4 regions of the uncultured Bacillus sp. genome follow, and region 1 is predicted to be linked to each of the others. Evidence: riboswitches for the same ligand, from Rfam matches in the RefSeq annotation. Region 1 holds a riboswitch; each other region holds the start of a gene.
The links. A riboswitch is a leader RNA that binds a small molecule or an ion and turns the genes downstream of it on or off. The one in region 1 is predicted to bind S-adenosylmethionine.
Positions count from the first base shown of each region.

Region 1 (5,348 bases):
ATCGCGAGGGAGTTCGCCCGTGAAGGAGCTAGCGTCATCGTTTCGGACCTTCATCAGGAAGCATGCGAAAAGGCCGCTTCCAAGCTTGCAGAAGAAGGTTTTGACGCAGCAGCCATTCCGTGTGATGTGACAAAGGAAGCGCAAGTCGCTGATACGGTAAACGCCATCCAAAAACGATACAGCCGCTTGGATATTTTGGTGAACAATGCCGGTATTCAGCACATCGCCCCGATTGAAGAGTTTCCAACAGAAACCTTTGAACAGCTGATCAAAGTCATGCTGACGGCGCCCTTCATCGCGATGAAGCATGTTTTTCCGATCATGAAAAAACAGAAGTTTGGCAGAATCATTAATATCTCGTCTGTTAATGGTTTAGTCGGCTTTGCGGGAAAATCCGCTTATAATAGCGCTAAGCACGGTGTCATTGGACTGACAAAGGTCGGGGCGCTGGAAGGCGCGCCCCACGGCATTACAGTCAACGCGCTCTGTCCGGGATATGTCGATACAAAGCTTGTCCGCAATCAGCTGAGCGATCTTTCAAAAACGAGAAATGTCCCTTACGACTCCGTGCTTGAACAGGTCATTTTCCCGCTTGTGCCGCAAAAACGATTGCTTTCCGTCAAGGAAATCGCGGATTATGCGGTGTTTTTGGCAAGCGAGAAAGCAAAGGGTATCACCGGGCAGGCTGTCGTCCTTGATGGGGGCTACACCGCTCAATAACATAAAAAACACACTTGCTCCGCCAGGGAATCAAGTGTGTTTTTTCTTTGCTTATTTCCAAACATCGTTAGCGATCTCAACCACATGGCGAAGCTTCGCCCATTGCTGTTCTTCAGTCAGCTTGTTGCCTTCCTCAGTTGAAGCGAATCCGCATTGAGGGCTGAGGCAAAGCTGGTCTAAGCTCACATAGCGGGACGCTTCTTCGATACGGCGTTTTACATCGTCTGGATGTTCAAGCTCACCGAATTTAGATGTCACTAAGCCAAGGACAAGCTGAAGATCAGAGCGCTTCACATAACGGAGTGGTTCAAATCCGCCTGAGCGTGAATCATCATACTCTAGGAAAAGCCCGTCCAGGTTCAAGCCGTCAAAAATGGTTTCGGCTGCTGCGTCATAGCCGCCTTCCGCTGTCCAAGTGGACTGGAAGTTGCCGCGGCAAATATGCATTGTTACGGTCAAGTCATCCGGACGGTCTGCAATCGCGTCGTTAATGGATTTCGCAAACAGCTGGCGAAGCTCGTCAGGCGTTGTTCCGAACGCTTCGATTTGTTTTAAGCCTTTTTCAGATAAGAAAACAGCCCATGCTGTATCATCAAGCTGGAGGTAGCGGCAGCCTCTGTCATAAAACGCTTGAATCGCTTTTTTATATGCTTTGGATACATCGTGCTGGAAAAGGTGATAGTCGTTTTTGTATGCGTCCTTTTCCAGCTTTCCGCGGAAAAACAGCATATTCGGGCTTGGGATCGTCATCTTTGGCGTAGCGTCACCGGCAATGCTATGGAGAAATGAGTAATCTTCAAGCATTGGGTGAGTTGAAAAGTCGATATCACCGGTGACTTTTATGCCTCGTGCTTTTGTCTGTACATTATGGAATTGAATGCCCTGCTCAGGAGTAAACGGCTCAACGCCATCCAGGTTTTCCAGGAAATCAAAATGCCACCATGCTCTGCGGAATTCACCGTCTGTCACGACGTTCAGGCCGGTTTCCTTCTGTTTTTCCACAATGCGGATGATTTCATCGTTTTCGATTTGGCGAAGCTGCTCAGCCGTAATCTCGCCGGCCGCTTTTTGCAGCCGCGCTTTTTTAACAGGCTCAGATCTCAGCAGGCTTCCAACTTGATCCGCGTGAAACGGCGGTTTTTTTCTTTGAAGTGATTTTTGTTCTGCGGGTGTTGTTTGTTGTGGCATGTTGTCCATTCCTTCTTTCCATTCGAATATAAAAAAGCTCTTCCTTTGGATAAGGAAGAGCTTGTGTGACAATCTCAACCTTATCTTCAAGAGCAATCATTGCTCTAAAGGATTTAGCACCATTCTGTTAAACAGCGGTTGCCGGGTATCGCAGGGCCAGTCCCTCCACCTCTCTTGATAAGGAAAACCTTTTTATGAAATTTTCTGATAGCATATATTATTCACACTTTTTTCGTTTCTGTCAATGATAGATTATCTCCACACATCGTTGGCGATGTCGATGACATGGCGCAGCTTCGCCCATTGCTGCTCCTCTGTCAAAAGATTTCCTTCTTCAGTAGAGGCGAAACCGCACTGCGGGCTGAGGCACAGCTGATCCAGGCTGACAAAGCGTGCCGCTTCATTGATTCGGCGTTTCACATCCTCAGGATTTTCAAGCTCACCGTATTTGGATGTAATCAAGCCAAGCACAATTTGCAGATTTTTGCGTTTCACGAAACGGAGCGGATCAAAATTTCCGGAGCGGTCATCATCGTATTCTAAGAACAGCCCATCCAGATTTAAGCCGTCCAAAATTATTTCCGCTACAGCATCGTAGCCTCCTGATGCCGCCCAAGTTGAACGGAAGTTGCCGCGGCAAATGTGCATCGTGATTGCTAAATCATCAGGACGGTCTGCTACTGCATCGTTAATCGTTTTGGCGAATAAGGCAGGCAATGTTTCTGGATCACCGCCAAGCGCCCGGACGACCTCTCTGCCTTTTTCCTCAAAGAAGAGAGACCATGACGTATCATCAAGCTGAAGATAGCGGCATCCAGCATCATAGAAGGCTTTAATTGCTTTTTTGTACGTTTGGGCCAGATCATGAAAATATTCCTCTTGGTCGTCATAAATCCCTTTATCCGCCTTTTCACCGAAAAACAGCATATTCGGGCTCGGAATCGTCAATTTTGGTGTCGCGTCGCCGGCGATCTCATGTAAAAATTGATAATCGGCAAGCGCTGGGTGGCTCGTAAAATCGAGTTTTCCCGTCACTTTGATGCTGCGTGCTTTTGTTTTCGCATGATGGAACTGAATCCCTTCAGCCGGGATGAACGCTTCTACACCGTCAAGCCCTTCCAGGAAATCGTAATGCCACCAAGATCGGCGGAATTCCCCATCTGTTACCACATCGAGGCCGATTTCTTTTTGTTTTTCTACAATGCGAGTGATTTCTTGATTTTCGATATCACGAAGCTGATCCGCAGTGATCTCGCCGGCTGCTTTTTTTTGCCGGGCTTCTTTCACCGGAGCAGATCTCAGTAAACTGCCGACATGATCGGCACGGAAAGGAGCTTTGCGTTGTTTTTCTGTTTTTTGTCCTGCAACATTTGTTTGTTGAGCCATGTCATTCGCCTCTTTTCTGAAATGTGTTGAGCATAAAAAAGCTCTCCCTTTGAGTAAGGAAGAGCTTGAATGATCAAATCTCCGCCTCATCTGCAAGAACGCAATGTTCTAAAGGATTTAGCACCATTCTGTATGAAACAGCGGTTGCCGGGTATCATAGGGCCAGTCCCTCCACCTCTCTTGATAAGGTACATCTTCATATTCAGATTTCAATTATCTTAATATTATTACTTTTGACTCAATTGTCAACAATTTTTTAGAAAATACTTTCATCTTCGTCGTTATATAATACCATATCAAGCACGATAGCAATGGCTGTACAGATCAGCACATCTTCCTCGTTTGCAATCTGCAAATGATAGGAATCACCCCAGCTGAGCCACTTTTTGCTCACTGACATACGGACATTCTCCCCGTCCGTCAGTTGAAATTCATCCTTCCACAAGTCACCGTCAATTTCCCAGTTAAGCTTGGAAATTTCAAATTTCGGTTTGAAAAACGTTAATTTCTTCGCCACTTCACAAACTGTTTCCCCGCCAATTGAAATCTCGTATCGCGGCAATACAGACATTACTTTTTGTTCGATAGAAACGAGTGTTTTTCCGGATGAATCTGTCATTTGTAGCGAGTCTCCTAACGAAAAGAATCGGCCCTCGACCTTGAAAGCCTCTTGTTCATCTCGGTCATAAATGTGAAATGCATCTTTAAACGAGAACATTTTTTGTTTCATAAATAGTTCGATCATTGCTGAAATCTCCTTTTGGATTTGCCTTGTAAGAGATTACGGACAGGCGGCAAAAAGGTTTCAAGTTCCAAATCTAGTGATCAGAAACCCTGCTGATTGTTTTCCCGAGTAATAAATGTTTCTAAAATTGAAAAAGGCTGCATGATTCAGCAGCCTTTTCGTTTGAAATATAGGATTAGGAAAGATGCATCCGGCGTTTTTGGCGGATCGCGTCAAGGTCGATTAGGTTGTTGTGATGAGGTGCGGCTGCTGGCAGAGGGCTTGTCTTTTGCGGTTTGCGGCGATTGTCCTTGCTGAAAGAAAAAAGAAGATAGCCGCATAATGCGATGATAATAAATAGGATCATTTTACATACCTCCCAAAAAAAGTTTTGGTATTCTCTATTGTACGGATAAAATGTCAAAAAGTATTCAAAAAATTCAAAATCGATCAAAAATAAATAACTGCCCCTCAAAAACAGTCTAACCTGTTGACCTGAAAATAGTCTTACAACATGGTGATTGTTCTGGTTGATGATTGGTTCTATAGTTACTATCGACGATAAAATAAATTCCTTTATATAACTTTTAACCTAAAATTTCATAATTCGAATTACCTGTTTTCGGGTGCTGTTTTCTTGCTTGTTTGGTTTATACCCTATTTTGCGGAATCAAACACAAAAAACCCAAATTACGGAGCATTTGGGCGGTACGAGGGTATGCAGATTGTGGTTTTGTGGATTTGAAAGACTGATCAGAAGAAGCGTTTGAACATTTTTCTGATTTTTTGAAATGGGCTCGATTTCTTTTGCATGTTAAGCGGCCTGGTCATCATCCATTTTTTCAATAGACTTTTTGCAGCTATTGCATGTTTTGTCATTGTTTTTCCTCCTCAACTGTTGATACTTGTTTTACGGAGGAAGTATTCAAAATGTTTCATTTTTACACAAAAAACCAGTCCTTTTTTAGGACTGGCTTTTGGTATTATGCCTGTTCTTCAAACAGTTTTGCAATCTCAACGATGACATTTACGGCTTTTACCATGTTATCAGCTGAGATGTATTCAAATTTGCCGTGGAAGTTTTCCCCGCCGGTAAAGATGTTTGGCGTCGGGAGTCCCATGTAGGACAGCTGGGATCCGTCCGTGCCGCCGCGAATTGGAGAAATCTTCGGTTCGATGCCGAGGTTTTTCATCGCTTGCTTGGCAATGTTGACAATTTCGATGACAGGTTCAATTTTCTCTCTCATGTTGTAGTATTGATCGTTCATATTAAGCTGAATCCGGTCTTTCCCGTATTCGTTTTGAAGTTCTTCAACGACACGCTTCATTG
Region 1 covers NZ_CATYRA010000001.1:534,908-540,255, reverse strand. Annotated here, with positions in the region: gene Q5C82_RS02680 (3-hydroxybutyrate dehydrogenase) at 1-720, shown strand, start outside; gene Q5C82_RS02675 (5-methyltetrahydropteroyltriglutamate--homocysteine S-methyltransferase) at 772-1,908, opposite strand; SAM riboswitch class I at 1,986-2,092, opposite strand; gene Q5C82_RS02670 (5-methyltetrahydropteroyltriglutamate--homocysteine S-methyltransferase) at 2,161-3,294, opposite strand; SAM riboswitch class I at 3,378-3,484, opposite strand; gene Q5C82_RS02665 (LURP-one-related/scramblase family protein) at 3,551-4,039, opposite strand; gene Q5C82_RS02660 (hypothetical protein) at 4,215-4,493, opposite strand; gene Q5C82_RS02655 (hypothetical protein) at 4,772-4,897, opposite strand; gene pepT (peptidase T) at 5,002-5,348, opposite strand, start outside.

Region 2 (5,348 bases), on a different contig from region 1:
AATATGAAAAATGGCGTTTGCAATAAATATAAAAAGCCCCGTTCTTTCTTCGAACGGGGCTTATCCTGCTTATTGATTCACGCTGTCTTTTTCATAAATTGGAACCCAGCCTTCAGTTGTGACAAAGATTCTTACCGCGACAACTTTGCGGTCCTCCTGGAGTGTGAAGTAATGGCGAATATTTTCAGGCACGGAGATTAAATCTCCAGGGTTTAAACGGACATCAAAAAACGTGCCATCCTTGCCCTGAATGACAAAAATGCCGTGTCCGCTTACGATAAAACGGACCTCATCGTCTGTATGGTGATGCTCTCTTTTAAAGTTCTCAAGCAGTTCATCAAGTTTCGGATTGCTGTCTGACAAAGAAATAACATCCTGTGCTTTGTATCCGCGGCGGGCTGAGATATCTTTAATTTCAGTTTCAAAGGTATTAAGGATTTGCTGTTTTTCTTCTTCTGTCAGATCATATTTCTCTGAAAGCTGTTCCGGGAGCTTCGCGATATCCCATTGCTCATAAATAACCTCTTGACTGTCCAGAAAACTTGCTACTTCCTCTTGATTTTCAATCGTTGTATTTGCCTCATCATGAATACGAATTGTTGCCATTTCAGTTCCTCCTTTTATTTAACCAGCTGGTGCTGGAGTGTTTTCAATTTCAAATGGTAGCTGAACAAAAATTCATATGCTTCAAGTACTTTTTTTGCTTCAAATGCTGTTCTTCCCCAAGCGGTAATACCGTGATTTCGGATCAGAACAGCTCCTGAATCTTCTGAAATCTCTTCCGCAAACAGTGCCGCGAGCGTCGGAATATGAGCCGGATTTTCAATGATCGGAATGGTCACTTCTGCATTCTCTTCCCACAAGCCGAGCGCTTTTATTATTTCCTGGCCTCTGAATGTGATTTTCTTTTGATCTCCGTATAGCTCTGAGATCACATTATTGTTTACCGTATGAACATGCAGGCAGCATCCGGCATTGGTTTTGTTGTACAAATGTGTATGCAAAAGCGTTTCCGCTGACGGTTTCAGAGAATGCCCGCTTTCGGCCGGCTCTCCGTTTAGATCCACCAGCAGAAAATCTTCATCCGTTTCTTTTCGTTTATCTTTTCCGCTTGCGGTTACAAGAAATGTTAAAGGCTCATCAGAAACCTTAATAGACAGATTGCCGCTAGTCGCCGGAAACCAATCTCTTTCTGCCAATTCCCGTTTTACTTCAGCAAGTTCTCTCCAGCGTTCTTGTTTTGCAGCCATTCCTGTACCTCCGTTACATTCTCAATATCTTTTCTTATCTCATAAAAATCTTGATACGGGAGATAATTCAGGTTCCGCTCCCGGCATTCGTTTAATAAATAATCCCTTGCAAAGCAAAGGTCAGACAGCTTTGCCGCCTCCACATCTGTAACCGAATCACCGATCATGATGATATATTGGTTCGGTTCAGCGAGTTCATGTATCACTGACGGCTTGCAGCACCCGCATTGATTTCTGCAAGTCCCTTTGCAAGAATGAGGCCAGTCAATATGAATATAGTCACTGTCAAATGAAGCATGGTTGCAATAAATATGGTCTTTCTCCACAATGCCTTCAAGCAAAGGATACACAAAAAAGTCCATTCCTCCGCTTACGATATAAAACGGAAGCTCATGCTCCTTGACAAACGCTACAAATTCCCGAAAGCCTTCCCTAATTTTTGCATCTTCCAATACATATCTTGTAATCTCTTCTTTTAATCTGCTTGGCAGAAGGCCGAACATCCGTCCGACACCTTCCTTTATCGACAGCGTTTTGGATAATACGCCGTCTTTTAATGCCGTCCACTCCGGTGGAGCAAATGTTTTCATGATGCTTATAATGTTGTCGTTCATCGTGATGGTTCCGTCAAAATCACAAATAATTAAAGGCTTTCGAGTCGTCATACAGCTTCAACCTTTCCCCATTTATCAAGGGCAAGCTTTAGATCCTTGCATTGTTCAGCTTTTTCATCTATCGGCTGGGCTTCTAAGACCGCATCAATTATGGCTCTGAACGCTTTGCCCCCGCCTTGGGCACCGTTCGGATGTCCGTGTACGCCTCCCCCGGCGTTAATAATATGATCTATACCGAAATCCCGCATTAAAAGTGGAACCATACCGGGATGAATGCCTGCTGACGGAACGGCAAATGTTTGGTTAAAGGCATCCTCTCTCACACATTCTTCGTGAATCGCCAGCGCATCTTCTTTTGGAAGCGCAACCGAACCGTATGGAGATGGGAAGAGACTAAAGTCAGCACCGCAATACCGGTTCAATTTTCCGAGCAAAAGAGCGTGAGAAAATCCGTAGAACGGAGAAGACGTAAACGCCCCGCTGACAGCTGGATGTGCCATAATCGGGATTGCGATTTCAGGATCTTCCGCTAGGCTTTGCATGACGTCCAAGCCGTAAGCGAAGACATTAAACAAAAGCGCATCCGCTCCCAATTCGGCAGCGCGTCTCGCTTTGTCTTTCAGATCAGCCGTACGTCCAGTCAAATTGACCGCATACAGCGTTTTATGCCCGGTTTGCTCATACGTTTCTTTCAATATTTGCTTTCCTTCTGTAATTCTTGTTTCAAAAGGCGCCAGACCTGTCTCAAAGAAAATTTCATCGTCCTTAATCAAATCAACTCCGCCCAGCGCCTGCTGTCTGAGCTGTTCTTTAATATCACTCAGGTCCCTTCCGATAACCCCTTTAAATATGCTCATTAACAGCGGTCTCTCAAACTCTCCCAGCAGCTTCCGAATGCCGTATACACCAAACTTCGGTCCCGGCAGCGTGCACTTAAATGCTTCAGAGAAGTGAAGGTCGAGTAATTTGATTTTTCCGTCCAGCGACAGCTTGCCAAACACTGTTGTCAGCAAAGCCGGAATATCCTGAGAGAAATTGATTTCAGGATAGGCAATTGTGATCACCGCTTGTTTTGCAGGAGTTCCCTCTCTTTCCTCTACCCTTATCACCCGTCCCTTGTGCTTTTGCATTTGCTCATGTTTCACAAGGGGCAGATCTGTCCATGAGCCTACTGTCAATCCTGTTGCGATTTGTTCTGCTTTCTTCTCTGTATCGGCTCCCGGTTCGGTCAGGAGATAAGTTGCTATTAACTCACTCATGCCAGAGCTCCTTTCATTTTCATCCATATAAAAAAACCTCTTCAAACAGCAATCGCGTCTAAAGAGGTTTCGTTTCTCGTCCGAATCTTATCTCTCAGCCGCCAGCTGCAAGAATTAGCACCGTGCTTTATAAGTCGGTTGCCGGGCTTCATCGGGCTCGTCCCTCTGCCTGCTCTTGATAAGAAAATATAGATTTTATAAATTATTTTGAATTATCCCATCGTTATCAGATCTTGTCAATGCTTTTTTGGGTAAACAGGTTCAGCTTCCCAATTCGATAAGCGGCTTCTTTGAGTCTTTCTTCACTTGTCAGCAGTCCGACTCTGACGTAGCCCTCGCCATATTCACCGAAGCCGTTTCCAGCCGCAACCGCCACATTCGCTTTTTCGAGCAAAAGGTCTGAGAACTGCTCGGAAGTATAGTCTTCAGGCACAGGCAGCCATGCAAAAAATGAACCTGCAGGAGCTGTCACATCCCAGCCGATTTCCCGGCATGCCGCAATCCAAGCGTTTCGCCTGCTCTCATATCGGGCATTTTGCTCCGCTACACACGTCTGATCAGCTAGCAGTGCCTTCGTTGCAGCCTCCTGAGTCGCTCTGAAAAGACTGACAAACATATGGTCTTGATAAAGATTGATCGCTTCAATGACCGAAGCGTTACCGACAGCGAAGCCGACCCGCCACCCTGCCATGTTATACGTTTTTGACAGCGTGTAAATTTCAATTCCGATATCCTTCGCACCTTCAGTCTGCAAAAAGCTTAACGGCTTGCAGCCGTCAAATCCTACAGCGCCGTAAGCAAAATCGTGAACGACACAGATTCCGTTCTCTTTCGCAAAACTCACGGTTTCTTCAAAAAACTCGGAGGTAGCAACAGCCCCAGTCGGATTATTCGGATAATTCAAATACATCAATTTCGCCTGTTCCCTCACTTCAGCGGCGATACTGCTGTAATCAGGAAGAAACGCCCTATCCTTTACGAGCGGCATCATTTCCATCTTCGCTTTCGCAAGTGTAACACCTGACCAGTAATCAGGATAGCCCGGATCCGGAACTAAAATCGTATCACCTGGATTCAACAAGCATTGCGGGAGCTCGACCAGACCGGCTTTCCCGCCGAATAATACAGCGACTTCAGTTTCTGGGTCAAGATCAATGCCGTATTCTCGCTTATAAAATGCTGCTGCGGCTGATTTCAGGCTGTATGAGCCGCGAAAAGACGAATATTTATGATTTTCAGGATCAGCAACGGCTCGTTTCATTTCCTCGACGATATGTTCCGGAGTCGGCTGATCCGGATTTCCCTGTCCGAGATTGATAACGTCGTGTCCTTCTGAGAGCTTTCGGTTCACTTTCTGCACCAAAGAAGCGAAGAATTGTTTAGGCAATTCCTTCAATACATGAGACTGTTCAAATTTCATCTATTCTCACCTTCTAAAAAAATCTTGAAATGATAGTCCATCATCATATATGGTTAAATGAAAAAAGTAAAGAAAAATTTGGGGTGTTAAAAAGATGAAATGGACGATATCTTGTCTTCAATTTGATATTTCATACGGTAAACCTTCGGAAAATATAAAAAAGGCTGAATTTTTGATTGAAAAAGAAAGCAAACATGCTGATGTTCTTGTTCTTCCTGAATTATGGACGACCGGATATGACTTGGCCAACCTTGATAAGCTCGCTGATGAAGACGGGCATTCTGCTCAGAGCTGGCTGCAAAAAACCGCAAAAAAACACGGGGTTCATATTGTCGCAGGATCTGTTGCTGTCAGAAAGGGTTCTGATGTTTATAATACAATGTTCATCGCAGATAAGGAAGGACGAATCATTAAAGAGTACAGCAAAGCCCATCTTTTTCAGCTGATGGATGAGCATGTGTATTTATCAGCCGGTTCCGAGGATGGATACTTCGAGCTTGAAGGCGTCAAAAGCTCAGGACTGATCTGTTATGATATCCGTTTTCCGGAATGGATCAGAAAACATACGACAAAAGGCGCTAACGTGCTGTTCATTTCTGCGGAATGGCCCCTGCCCCGTCTTGATCATTGGAAAAGCCTGCTTATTGCCCGGGCCATTGAAAATCAATGCTTTGTCGCTGCCTGCAATTGTACCGGTTCAAATCAAGATAATGAATTTGCCGGGCATAGCCTGATTATTGACCCTTGGGGACGTATATTGGCCGAGGGCGGCCGTGAAGAAGGCATTGTCAGAGCGGAAATTGAC
Region 2 covers NZ_CATYRA010000009.1:73,192-78,539, forward strand. Annotated here, with positions in the region: gene Q5C82_RS15290 (YkvA family protein) at 1-26, shown strand, start outside; gene mtnD (acireductone dioxygenase) at 70-606, opposite strand; gene Q5C82_RS15300 (methylthioribulose 1-phosphate dehydratase) at 621-1,250, opposite strand; gene mtnX (2-hydroxy-3-keto-5-methylthiopentenyl-1-phosphate phosphatase) at 1,208-1,915, opposite strand; gene mtnW (2,3-diketo-5-methylthiopentyl-1-phosphate enolase) at 1,912-3,123, opposite strand; SAM riboswitch class I at 3,208-3,308, opposite strand; gene mtnE (methionine-glutamine aminotransferase) at 3,350-4,543, opposite strand; gene Q5C82_RS15320 (carbon-nitrogen family hydrolase) at 4,638-5,348, shown strand, end outside.
Region 2: it holds a riboswitch for S-adenosylmethionine, as region 1 does, so the genes downstream of both, mtnW (2,3-diketo-5-methylthiopentyl-1-phosphate enolase) here and Q5C82_RS02670 (5-methyltetrahydropteroyltriglutamate--homocysteine S-methyltransferase) in region 1, are expected to answer to the same signal.

Region 3 (5,348 bases), on a different contig from region 1:
TGCTTTCTGTAAAGTAAGTCTTTGTCACATCACGATATGAAAGATTCGGATCATAATGCTTCAGCAGCTGTTTTTTGACAGATTCTTCGAAAATTTTCGCGTTACCGATATAACGATCTTGAAGCGGAGTACAGCCGCGCTCAAGCAGGCTCTTTCCTCTCATACCTTCAGGCATAACAGCCGCAACGTGCAGAAGCATCTTTTTCAGGCCTGACGGAATGCGTTCAAACGGTTTAAGCGAAAGCGGCTCACGGTAAATGTTATATCCTCCGAAGAGCTCATCCGCACCTTCACCTGATAAAGCAACCGTTACATGTTTTTTCGCTTCTTTTGCAACAAAGTACAATGGAATCGCTGCCGGATCAGCAAGCGGATCATCAAAATGCCATACGATCTTCGGAAGCTCGTTCATGTATTCCTCAGGCGAAATGACTTTGCTGATATTTTCAATGCCAAGTGCCGCTGCAGTTTCTTTCGCTACATCGACTTCACTGAAGCCCTGCTGTTCAAATCCGACAGAGAATGTTTTTAAGCTTGGATGAAATTCCTTCGCAACGGATACAATAAAGGAAGAATCAATTCCGCCAGACAGGAATGAACCGACAGGAACGTCACTTCTCATATGAACGTTTACAGAGTCATAGATCGCGTCTCTGACTTCTTTTACAAGCTTATCTTCTTCAGTTTGAACTGGCTTAAAGTTCGCTTTGAAATACGTTTTGAATGTGATATCGCCGTCCGGGCGGATTGTGAACTGGGAACCCGGCTCTACTTTTTTCACATCGGCATCAAGCGTGCTTGGTTCAGGAACGAATTGGAAAGACATGTACTGCTGTAATGCCTCTTTATCTATTTCAATATCATTCTGAGCAACCATTAAACTTTTTCTCTCTGAGGCAAAATAAACCTGATCATTGATCGTTGTGTAGTACAACGGTTTAATGCCGAATGGATCTCTTGCTCCATAAAGCACATGATCGTTTTTATTCCAAATCAGAAAGGCAAACATACCGCGGAGTTTGGACGCCGCTTCTTCTTTATAGTGACGGTAAGTCGCAAGAAGAACCTCTGTGTCCGAATCCGTGTTGAATGTGTACCCCTTTGCTTCAAGTTCTTCTCTCAGTTCAATATAGTTATAGATTTCTCCGTTAAAGATAATCCAATATGTTTCATCTTCATATGATAAAGGCTGTCCGCCATTTTCTACATCAATAATGCTGAGCCGTCTGAATCCGAATCCAACGTGCTCATCATGGAAATATCCATCACTGTCAGGACCGCGGTGAACGATCATTTGGTTCATTTGTTTGATTAGTTCTTCTTGATCAGCGGTTTGAGCTAACGGATGCTTGTTAAAAACCCCGACAAATCCACACATAGTATTGCCTCCATAATTAAAATTGTCATCATTGAACCCCTATTTATAGACGCTGTGAATAGTATTTGGTTTCACGGTTATGTAAAAAAATAAACATGAATACAACGTGAAAAAGGGAAAGCCGCTTAACCAGTAAGCGGCTATAAAGTTATTCTCCTAACGCTTCTTTACGCAGCTGCTCCGCCTTGTCTGTACGTTCCCACGGAAGATCAACATCGTGGCGTCCAAAGTGGCCGTACGCAGCAGTTTGTTTGTAGATCGGACGGCGTAAATCAAGCATTTTGATAATGCCGGCAGGTCGTAAATCAAAGTTATTGCGAACAACTTCAATCAGTTTTTCCTCAGAAGCTTTTCCGGAACCGAATGTGTTGATTGAGATTGATACAGGCTGTGCAACACCGATCGCGTAAGCAAGCTGTACTTCGCAAGAATCAGCAAGCTCAGCCGCAACGATGTTTTTCGCAACGTATCTCGCTGCGTAAGCTGCAGAACGGTCTACCTTCGTTGCATCCTTACCTGAGAACGCTCCTCCGCCATGGCGTGCATAGCCGCCGTACGTATCAACGATGATTTTGCGTCCTGTTAGTCCCGCATCCCCTTGAGGACCTCCGATTACGAAACGTCCTGTAGGGTTGATGAAATACTTTGTTTCTTCATCAATCAGCTCTTTAGGAACAACCGGATTGATCACATGTTCTTTGATGTTGCGCTGGATTTGCTCAAGCGTAATTTCAGGGTGGTGCTGAGTTGAAATAACAATCGCGTCAATGCGGACAGGTTTGTTATTTTCATCGTACTCAACCGTTACCTGTGTTTTGCCGTCAGGGCGAAGGTACGGAAGAATATCTTCTTTACGGACTTCACTCAGGCGGCGGGCTAATTTATGAGCAAGTGAAATTGGAAGAGGCATAAGCTCTTTCGTTTCGTTGCACGCGTAACCGAACATTAAACCTTGGTCACCCGCACCGATCGCTTCAATTTCTTCGTCGCTCATTGTGCCTTCACGGGCTTCAAGCGCTTGGTCTACACCCATTGCGATATCAGCAGACTGCTCGTCAATTGATGTTAAAACCGCACAAGTTTCCGCATCAAATCCGTATTTCGCACGTGTGTATCCGATTTCTTTAATGGTTTGACGAACCGTTTTCGGAATGTCAACATACGTAGATGTTGTGATTTCTCCGCTGACAAGCACCAAACCAGTTGTCACAGACGTCTCACAAGCAACACGCGCGTTAGGGTCTTTCTTTAAAATTTCATCTAAAATGCTGTCAGAAATCTGGTCACAGATTTTATCCGGATGCCCCTCCGTAACAGATTCTGATGTAAATAAACGACGATTTTTACTCATGATTTGCTTCCTCCTGCACAAGGCCTCCCGAAAGACCTTGTATATATGATACGGAACTCGCTCCCTCTTATACAATGTAACGTTATATTAGAGAATGTTAATTGGCATATTTATGAAATAAAAAAACCTTTTCCATCGAGGAAAGGGTTTGGTCTTTGTGCCTTTCACTCTTATCGCTCAAGGAATCATACAACCTTGCAACAGGTTAGCACCTTGGTTGTCTCACACAGTTAAACATAATAAATAACAGAGAAACCGGTTGCTGGGCTTCATAGGGCCTGTCCCTCCGCCAGCTCGGGATAAGAGTATCCGCTCAATGAAATATCTTATCGTAAAAGGGTTTGCAATGTCAATATGATTCAGAAGAAATAGGCACCTATATCGAGGGAAAACATTGGAAAACGCACACACAAAAAAACGATAAATAGTATAGACTATTTGAAAATATATGTTATACTAATTCACAATTAGCAAAACACAAAAAACGATAAAGGAAGGTTTCATATGAACTCAGTTGATTTAACCGCTGATTTACAAGCCTTATTAACAAGCCCAAATGTGCGTCATAATTTATCAGCAGCGCAGCTTACAGAAAAAGTACTTTCCCGGAACGAAGGCATTTTAACTTCTACGGGTGCTGTTCGGGCGACAACAGGCGCTTATACAGGACGCTCACCTAATGACAAATTTATCGTGGAGGAAGAAAGCACGATAAATAAGATCGATTGGGGTACGGTGAATCAGCCGATTTCAGAAGAAGCGTTTGAGCGGCTGTACACGAAAGTTGTCAGCTATCTGAAACAGCGGGATGAGCTGTTTGTTTTCGAAGGATTTGCCGGCGCAGATGAAAAATACAGACTGCCGATCACTGTCGTAAATGAGTTCGCATGGCACAATTTATTCGCCAGACAGCTGTTTATCCGCCCAGAAGGCAATGATAAGAAAACAGTTGAACAACCGTTTACCATTCTTTCTGCTCCGCATTTCAAAGCAGATCCAAAAACAGACGGCACACATTCCGAAACCTTTATTATTGTCTCTTTCGAAAAGCGGACGATTTTAATCGGCGGAACAGAGTATGCCGGAGAAATGAAGAAGTCCATCTTCTCCATTATGAATTTCCTGCTCCCTGAAAGAGATATTTTATCCATGCATTGCTCTGCCAATGTCGGTGAAAAAGGCGATGTTGCCCTTTTCTTCGGACTGTCTGGAACAGGCAAGACCACTCTTTCAGCCGATGCTGACCGCAAACTGATCGGCGATGATGAACACGGATGGTCTGACACAGGCGTCTTTAATATTGAAGGCGGATGCTACGCCAAGTGTATTCATTTAAGCGAAGAAAAGGAACCTCAGATCTTTAACGCGATCCGCTTCGGGTCTGTTCTCGAAAATGTTGTTGTTGATGAAGATACACGCGAAGCCAATTATGATGATTCCTTCTATACCGAAAACACGCGTGCGGCTTACCCGATTCATATGATTGACAACATCGTGACACCAAGCATGGCAGACCACCCGTCAGCAATTGTATTTTTGACGGCTGATGCATTCGGAGTCTTGCCCCCGATTAGCAAACTGACGAAGGAGCAGGCGATGTATCATTTCTTGAGCGGTTATACGAGTAAGCTAGCCGGAACCGAACGCGGTGTGACGTCTCCTGAGACGACGTTTTCCACATGCTTCGGCTCACCGTTCCTGCCGCTTCCTGCTCATGTCTATGCTGAAATGCTCGGCAAAAAGATCGATGAACACGGCGCAGACGTTTTCTTGGTCAATACCGGCTGGACCGGCGGCGGCTACGGTACAGGCGAACGCATGAAGCTTTCTTACACGAGAGCGATGGTCAAAGCAGCGATTGAAGGCAAATTAGAGGATACAGAAATGATGACTGACGATATTTTCGGCCTGCATATACCGGTCCATGTTCCTGGCGTTCCTGATCATATCCTTCAGCCTGAAAACACGTGGAGCAACAAGAAAGAATACAGAGAAAAGGCTCTCTACCTCGCAAATGAATTCAAAGAGAATTTTAAAAAATTCGCACATACAGATGCCATTGCACTGGCAGGCGGCCCTCTCGTTTAAAAAGCAAAAGCCAAGAGCAATTACGCTCTTGGCTTGTTTTAATTGACAGAATGCAAAGAAGTCAGCTTGTACGTAATGATGGTCCGGCCGTCTTCCCATTGAAGTTTCTGCACTTCAGCTGTGCCTGACTTTTCGCCGAACTTTGTTTTGCGCACATCCATCGGAATCTCCATCGGATACACACGGTATCCGTCTTTCTCTAACGTGAATATATTTTCATCTATGCGAACTTCTTTTCCTTTTGTCACAATCAGTGTATTAAATTCAACAGGCATTCCCAAAGTGAAATCCCCTTTCGTTCTCTTTTTTCTTTATCATAACATATTTCACCGTCAGCGGTTTTTCATCCATTGCGTGAGCTGCCGCACGATACGCCGGTTTTCTTTTGGCGGGAAATAATGTGTGAATTTACTGTAGTACCATGTCTCCACCGGCTTATGCAGCTGTTTTAGCTTCTCTTCAAATAAATAGGAATGCTGAATCGAAACGTTTTGGTCTTTTTCTCCATGGATTAATAGCACAGGTGCCTGA
Region 3 covers NZ_CATYRA010000004.1:3,379-8,726, reverse strand. Annotated here, with positions in the region: gene asnB (asparagine synthase (glutamine-hydrolyzing)) at 1-1,378, opposite strand, end outside; gene metK (methionine adenosyltransferase) at 1,527-2,729, opposite strand; SAM riboswitch class I at 2,897-3,035, opposite strand; gene pckA (phosphoenolpyruvate carboxykinase (ATP)) at 3,234-4,817, shown strand; gene Q5C82_RS07825 (DUF2584 domain-containing protein) at 4,856-5,098, opposite strand; gene Q5C82_RS07820 (S9 family peptidase) at 5,150-5,348, opposite strand, start outside.
Region 3: it holds a riboswitch for S-adenosylmethionine, as region 1 does, so the genes downstream of both, metK (methionine adenosyltransferase) here and Q5C82_RS02670 (5-methyltetrahydropteroyltriglutamate--homocysteine S-methyltransferase) in region 1, are expected to answer to the same signal.

Region 4 (5,348 bases), on a different contig from region 1:
AAGCCGGGCCATCCCCGGCTTCGTTTTAACGAACCGCCACTGGCGCAATTTCTTTCAGCGCTTGTTCGAAATCACGTTCTAAATCATCTGCATGTTCGACTCCCACGCTAAGGCGAAGCAAGCCGTCTGTGATGCCGCGTTTTTCACGCTCTTCCTTAGGCATTGCCGCGTGTGACATCGTTGCCGGATAGGACAAAATCGATTCCACGGCGCCAAGACTTACAGCAAAGACCGGAAGTGATACATTCTCTACTAATTTCTTAACGGCCTCTTTGCTTTCAAGCTCAAAAGATAGCACGGCGCCCGCTCCCGTTGACTGGCTTTTATGGGTTTCGGCCCCCGGATGATCAGACAGCCCCGGATAATATACGCGTTTCACCGCCGGATGCTTCTGGAAAAATTCAGCAAGCCGCTGCGCTGTTTGGCTCGCTTTCTCTAAACGGACCTGTAATGTTTTTAATCCGCGCAGCACGAGCCAGCAATCTTGCACCCCTAGGACCGCGCCAAACGCGTTTTGCAGCTTATATAACTGCTTCCCAAGCTCATCATCCTTGACAGCAGCCAGGCCTGAGAGCACATCACTGTGTCCGCTCAAGAACTTTGTTGCACTGTGAAGCACAATATCCACGCCGAGATCAAGCGGCCGCTGCAGTGCAGGTGTCATGAATGTATTGTCCAAAAAGGTCAAACAGCCGTTTTCTTTTGCAAGCTGAACCACCGCTTGAATATCAGTAATCCCAAGTGTCGGATTTGAAGGTGTCTCCATATAAATGACCTTTGTATTCGGCTTGATATTCCGCGCCACTTCGTTACTATCCGTCATATCAACAAACGTGTGTTCAATGCCAAACCGGGTCAGCACCTCTGTTACCATGCGGAAGGTTCCTCCGTATACATCTTCTGTCACAAGAACGTGATCGCCCTGTGACAGAAGTAAAAATGCTGTTGAAATCGCAGCCATGCCTGAACTGAAAGCAAATCCTCTCGTTCCGCCTTCCAGTGCGGCAATTGTTTCTTCGAGAGCTGTTCTTGTCGGCGTTCCTGAGCGGCTGTAATCGTATGCGCCAAACTCTTCAAATGAAGATTGGTGAAAAGTCGATGCGTGCTGGATCGGTACACTGACCGCTCCTGTTGCGCCGTCTGTTTTAAATGGATTGTGCACGAGCTGGGTTTCCAGCGTCCAATTGTGATTACTCAAAAGAAACAGCTCCCTCTTTGACCTGACATAACGCTTGTTTTAGGTCTTCTTTTAAATCTTCCGCATGTTCAATTCCGACCGAAAAACGCAGCAAACGATTGCAGACCCCATTTGCGATGCGGATTTCTTCAGGAATATCCATGTGCGTCTGTGTGGCAGGGTATGTAATAAAGCTCTCCACCCCGCCGAGGCTTTCTGCGAAACAAATGGTCTTCAGCGCTTTTAAAAACGGGTTAACCCACTCTTCTTTTTGAAGACGGAAGGACAGCATGCCGCCTTTTCCGGGATACAGTACATCGGCAATTTCCTCCTGCTCTTCTAAAAACGCCGCAAGCCCCTGCGCGTTTGCCTGATGCTGGCGCATTCTGAGGCTCAGCGTTTTCATTCCTCTCATCAGAAGCCACGAATCAAACGGAGGCAGGACGGCGCCGATCGCATTTTGATGTTGAAACATTTCCTCACCAAGCTTTTCATCCTTTACAACGACAAGCCCCGCAAGCAGGTCGTTATGCCCTCCTAAATACTTGGTTGCACTGTGAATTACAATGTCTGCTCCCAGCTCAAGCGGCCGCTGCAAGACCGGTGTATAAAATGTATTATCAACGATCAGCAGAAGACCGTACTCTTTTGTAATCCGGGCGATCTTTTCAATGTCCGCCTCCTGCATAAGCGGATTTGTCGGTGTTTCTACAAACACAGCTTTTGTATTCGGCGTAATCTTAGAGCGTAAACAGTCCTCATCGCTGAAATCATCATAATGAAAGATCAATCCATATTTTTTCCATTCGTTTTCAAACAGACGGTACGTGCCGCCATATAGGTCCGATGAAACGATCAGTTCATCTCCGCTTTTAAACAGCGCCATAATCGTTTGGATGGCAGCCATTCCCGAACTGAAGGCAAGCCCTCTCGCTCCGTTTTCTAAGCTGGCGATCGCGTCCTCAACAAGCTGGCGTGTCGGATTTTTTGTGCGGACATAATCAAATCCGGTAGATTCTCCGATTCCTCTGTGGCGGTATGCTGTTGATAAATAAATAGGAGGACTCACTGTTCCCGTTACTTCGTCGCTTCGGTTCCCAATTTGGGCTAATTTCGTTTCAACGTGCTGTGACATATAGCTGACACCTTCCCTTTTCAAAATAAAAAACCCCTTCTTCATAAGAAGAAGGGGTTTAACGCTTCTTCTTATCTTCCAAGCATAAAAAACGCTTGCTGGATTTAGCACCTTGGCGTTTTGCACACATAGTGCAAAACAAGCCGGTTGCTGAGGTTTCTAAGGGCCAGTCCCTCCACCTCTCACGATAAGAAATATCGATTTCAATTTTCTGATTGTTTTATATTAGCGCAATTTGCAGTTTATTTCAACTCTTTTTTCTTCGAGTTCCGAACAGTTTAAAGAGAGAAATTTCTAATAATTCATGGTACAATAATGGAAAACAGCAAGAAAGTCTAGTGATGTCCTGGAGGAATGTATTATGGTACCGAAAAACGGCACAGTGCAAGAAAAGAAATTCTTTTCAAAAGAGCTTAACGAGGAAATGACATTGCTCGTTTATCTGCCGTCCAACTACTCCCCCCTTTATAAATACCATGTCATTATCGCGCAGGACGGCCACGATTATTTCAGGCTGGGGAGAATCGGCAGACAGGTCGAAGAATTGCTGTCCAAGCGAGAAATAGACCGGAGCATTATTATCGGTGTTCCTTATAAGGATGTAAAAGAGCGCAGAAAAACCTACCATCCGGAAGGCTCAAAATTTTCGGCGTATAAACGGTTCATCGCCCATGAGCTCGTTCCGTTTGCTGATGACGAGTATCCAACCTATCAAGTCGGCTACGGTCGGACGCTGATCGGTGATTCTCTCGGAGCGACCGTTTCTCTTATGACAGCGCTTGATTATCCGAATATGTTCGGAAATATCATCATGCAGTCTCCCTATGTTGACAAACATGTATTGGAAGCTGTGAAGCAGTCAGACGATATCACACACCTCTCTATTTATCACCAAATCGGAACAAAAGAAACTGACGTCCACACGACAGACGGAAACATTCTGGATTTTACAGAACCGAATCAGGAGCTGAAACAGCTGCTGGAGAAGAAGCTTTCCGATTATGATTTTGAACCATTTGACGGAGATCACAAATGGACATATTGGCAGCCTCTCATCACACCGGCGCTGAAAAAAATGCTTTAACACTCTATCATACTTTATTTCCAGGAGGGACATAATATGAAATACGGAATCGTTTTATTTCCATCAAAAAAACTCCAAGACCTTGCGAACTCTTACAGAAAGCGCTATGACCCGAGCTATTCCCTAATCCCGCCCCATTTGACGCTGAGAGCATCGTTTGAATGTGAAGAGGAGAAAGCGGATCAGCTTGTTTCACATCTGAGAAACATCGCAAAGGAGTCCCATCCGGTCGTTCTCAAAATGACAAAATACAGCTCATTTGCGCCTGTCAATAATGTCATTTACATCAAAGCAGAGCCGACGGAAGAATTAAAAACACTCAATGAAAAGTTATACACCGGTGTGTTGGCTGGTGAACAGGAATATAATTTCGTTCCGCATGTGACGGTCGGCCAAAATCTTTCCGACGATGAGCATTCAGATGTGCTGGGACAATTAAAAATGCAGGAAGTGTCGCATGAAGAAATCGTTGATCGTTTCCACTTGCTTTACCAGCTGGAAAATGGATCGTGGACAGTATATGAAACCTTCTTGCTAGGCGGAGGAGAATAATCCTTTGGAAGCAGTTATCGCAAAAAATGAAGAACAAATGAAAGATGCATTTCATGTAAGAGAAGAAGTCTTTGTCAAAGAACAAAACGTACCTGCTGAAGAAGAAATTGACGAACTTGAAAATGAGTCGGAGCATATCGTCGTGTATGACGGCGCAAAGCCTGTCGGCGCCGGAAGATGGCGTATGAAGGACGGCTACGGCAAGTTAGAACGGATTTGCGTATTGAAAAGCCATCGCTCCTCCGGTGTCGGCGGCATCATTATGAAGGCACTCGAAAAAGCGGCGGCAGACGGCGGCGCTTCCGGTTTCATTTTAAACGCGCAAACGCAGGCTGTGCCGTTTTACAAAAAACGCGGGTATCGCGTGCTTTCTGAAAAAGAATTTCTCGATGCCGGCATTCCCCATTTACAAATGATTAAGGACTAAACAGCATCCGGGTCTATCGAGATCCGGATTTTTTCCGCACATTAAAAACCGTTCTCTGTATGTGAACGGTTTTTTATACATATCGATTAATATAAGTACCCATTCCTTTTTCTCGCAATCTCTTATAAAGAGAGCGCTTACGTTTTGTCTCGTTTACTTTTCTTTCAGCGGCCGTTTGATTCTCCTGCTGCTTTTCAAGTTCCTTGTATACCCGCTGAAACGAGACATAGTTGATTTTTTCGGTTCCGGCGTAATCCTGCTTGTGTCCAATCGTTCTATTTGCATATTGAGCGTATTGCTGGTTCTGAATTTGACCTGCATATATCATACGATACCCACCCCTCTGCTGTTCCTTTTCCCTTAAACTTACTTTTTGAAACACGTTTCTTTTGATATGATAGTCTTTGTCTGTAATGAACACCTTTTTTGATTGGGAGGATCCCTTTTTGAAATGCGCCCGACTGAATGATCGAACTATACATTTACATACATATTCGAGAGAACATTACCAATTCCTCTTTGAAGAAGGAATAAAAGGACATTTATTTTGTTCTCATTGCGGAAAACCCGTTTTGTTAAGGCTCAACATTGCCGATCCACCGGAGTTTATCCACCGCCAGCCAGGCCATTTTCCTGCATGTGAGGAGGCCTGTGAAACGAAACCCGCTAACGAAGAGAAAAAAGAAGACTATCAGGAATCCGGTGTCTTTCGTTTGCCCAAGGGAAAAGCGATCGCTGCTGACTCGTCTCCAGCTGTCACGGAATGGAAGCGGCCGAGAAGCATTAAACCCGGAACACCATTTGCACAAAAAACAATAGAACCTGATACGAGTCTTTTTCCGTCTGTCGGCTTGAACACGGATCAGCTCAAAGCTGTCACGGAAACGGAAGGCCCGCTGCTAGTGCTTGCAGGTGCGGGAAGCGGGAAAACACGGGTGCTAACGGCGCGCGCCGCCCACATGATCGAACACTT
Region 4 covers NZ_CATYRA010000003.1:74,962-80,309, forward strand. Annotated here, with positions in the region: gene metC (cystathionine beta-lyase) at 26-1,198, opposite strand; gene metI (cystathionine gamma-synthase/O-acetylhomoserine thiolyase) at 1,191-2,312, opposite strand; SAM riboswitch class I at 2,381-2,506, opposite strand; gene Q5C82_RS06130 (esterase family protein) at 2,674-3,396, shown strand; gene Q5C82_RS06135 (YjcG family protein) at 3,433-3,948, shown strand; gene Q5C82_RS06140 (GNAT family N-acetyltransferase) at 3,953-4,375, shown strand; gene Q5C82_RS06145 (hypothetical protein) at 4,449-4,703, opposite strand; gene Q5C82_RS06150 (ATP-dependent helicase) at 4,822-5,348, shown strand, end outside.
Region 4: it holds a riboswitch for S-adenosylmethionine, as region 1 does, so the genes downstream of both, metI (cystathionine gamma-synthase/O-acetylhomoserine thiolyase) here and Q5C82_RS02670 (5-methyltetrahydropteroyltriglutamate--homocysteine S-methyltransferase) in region 1, are expected to answer to the same signal.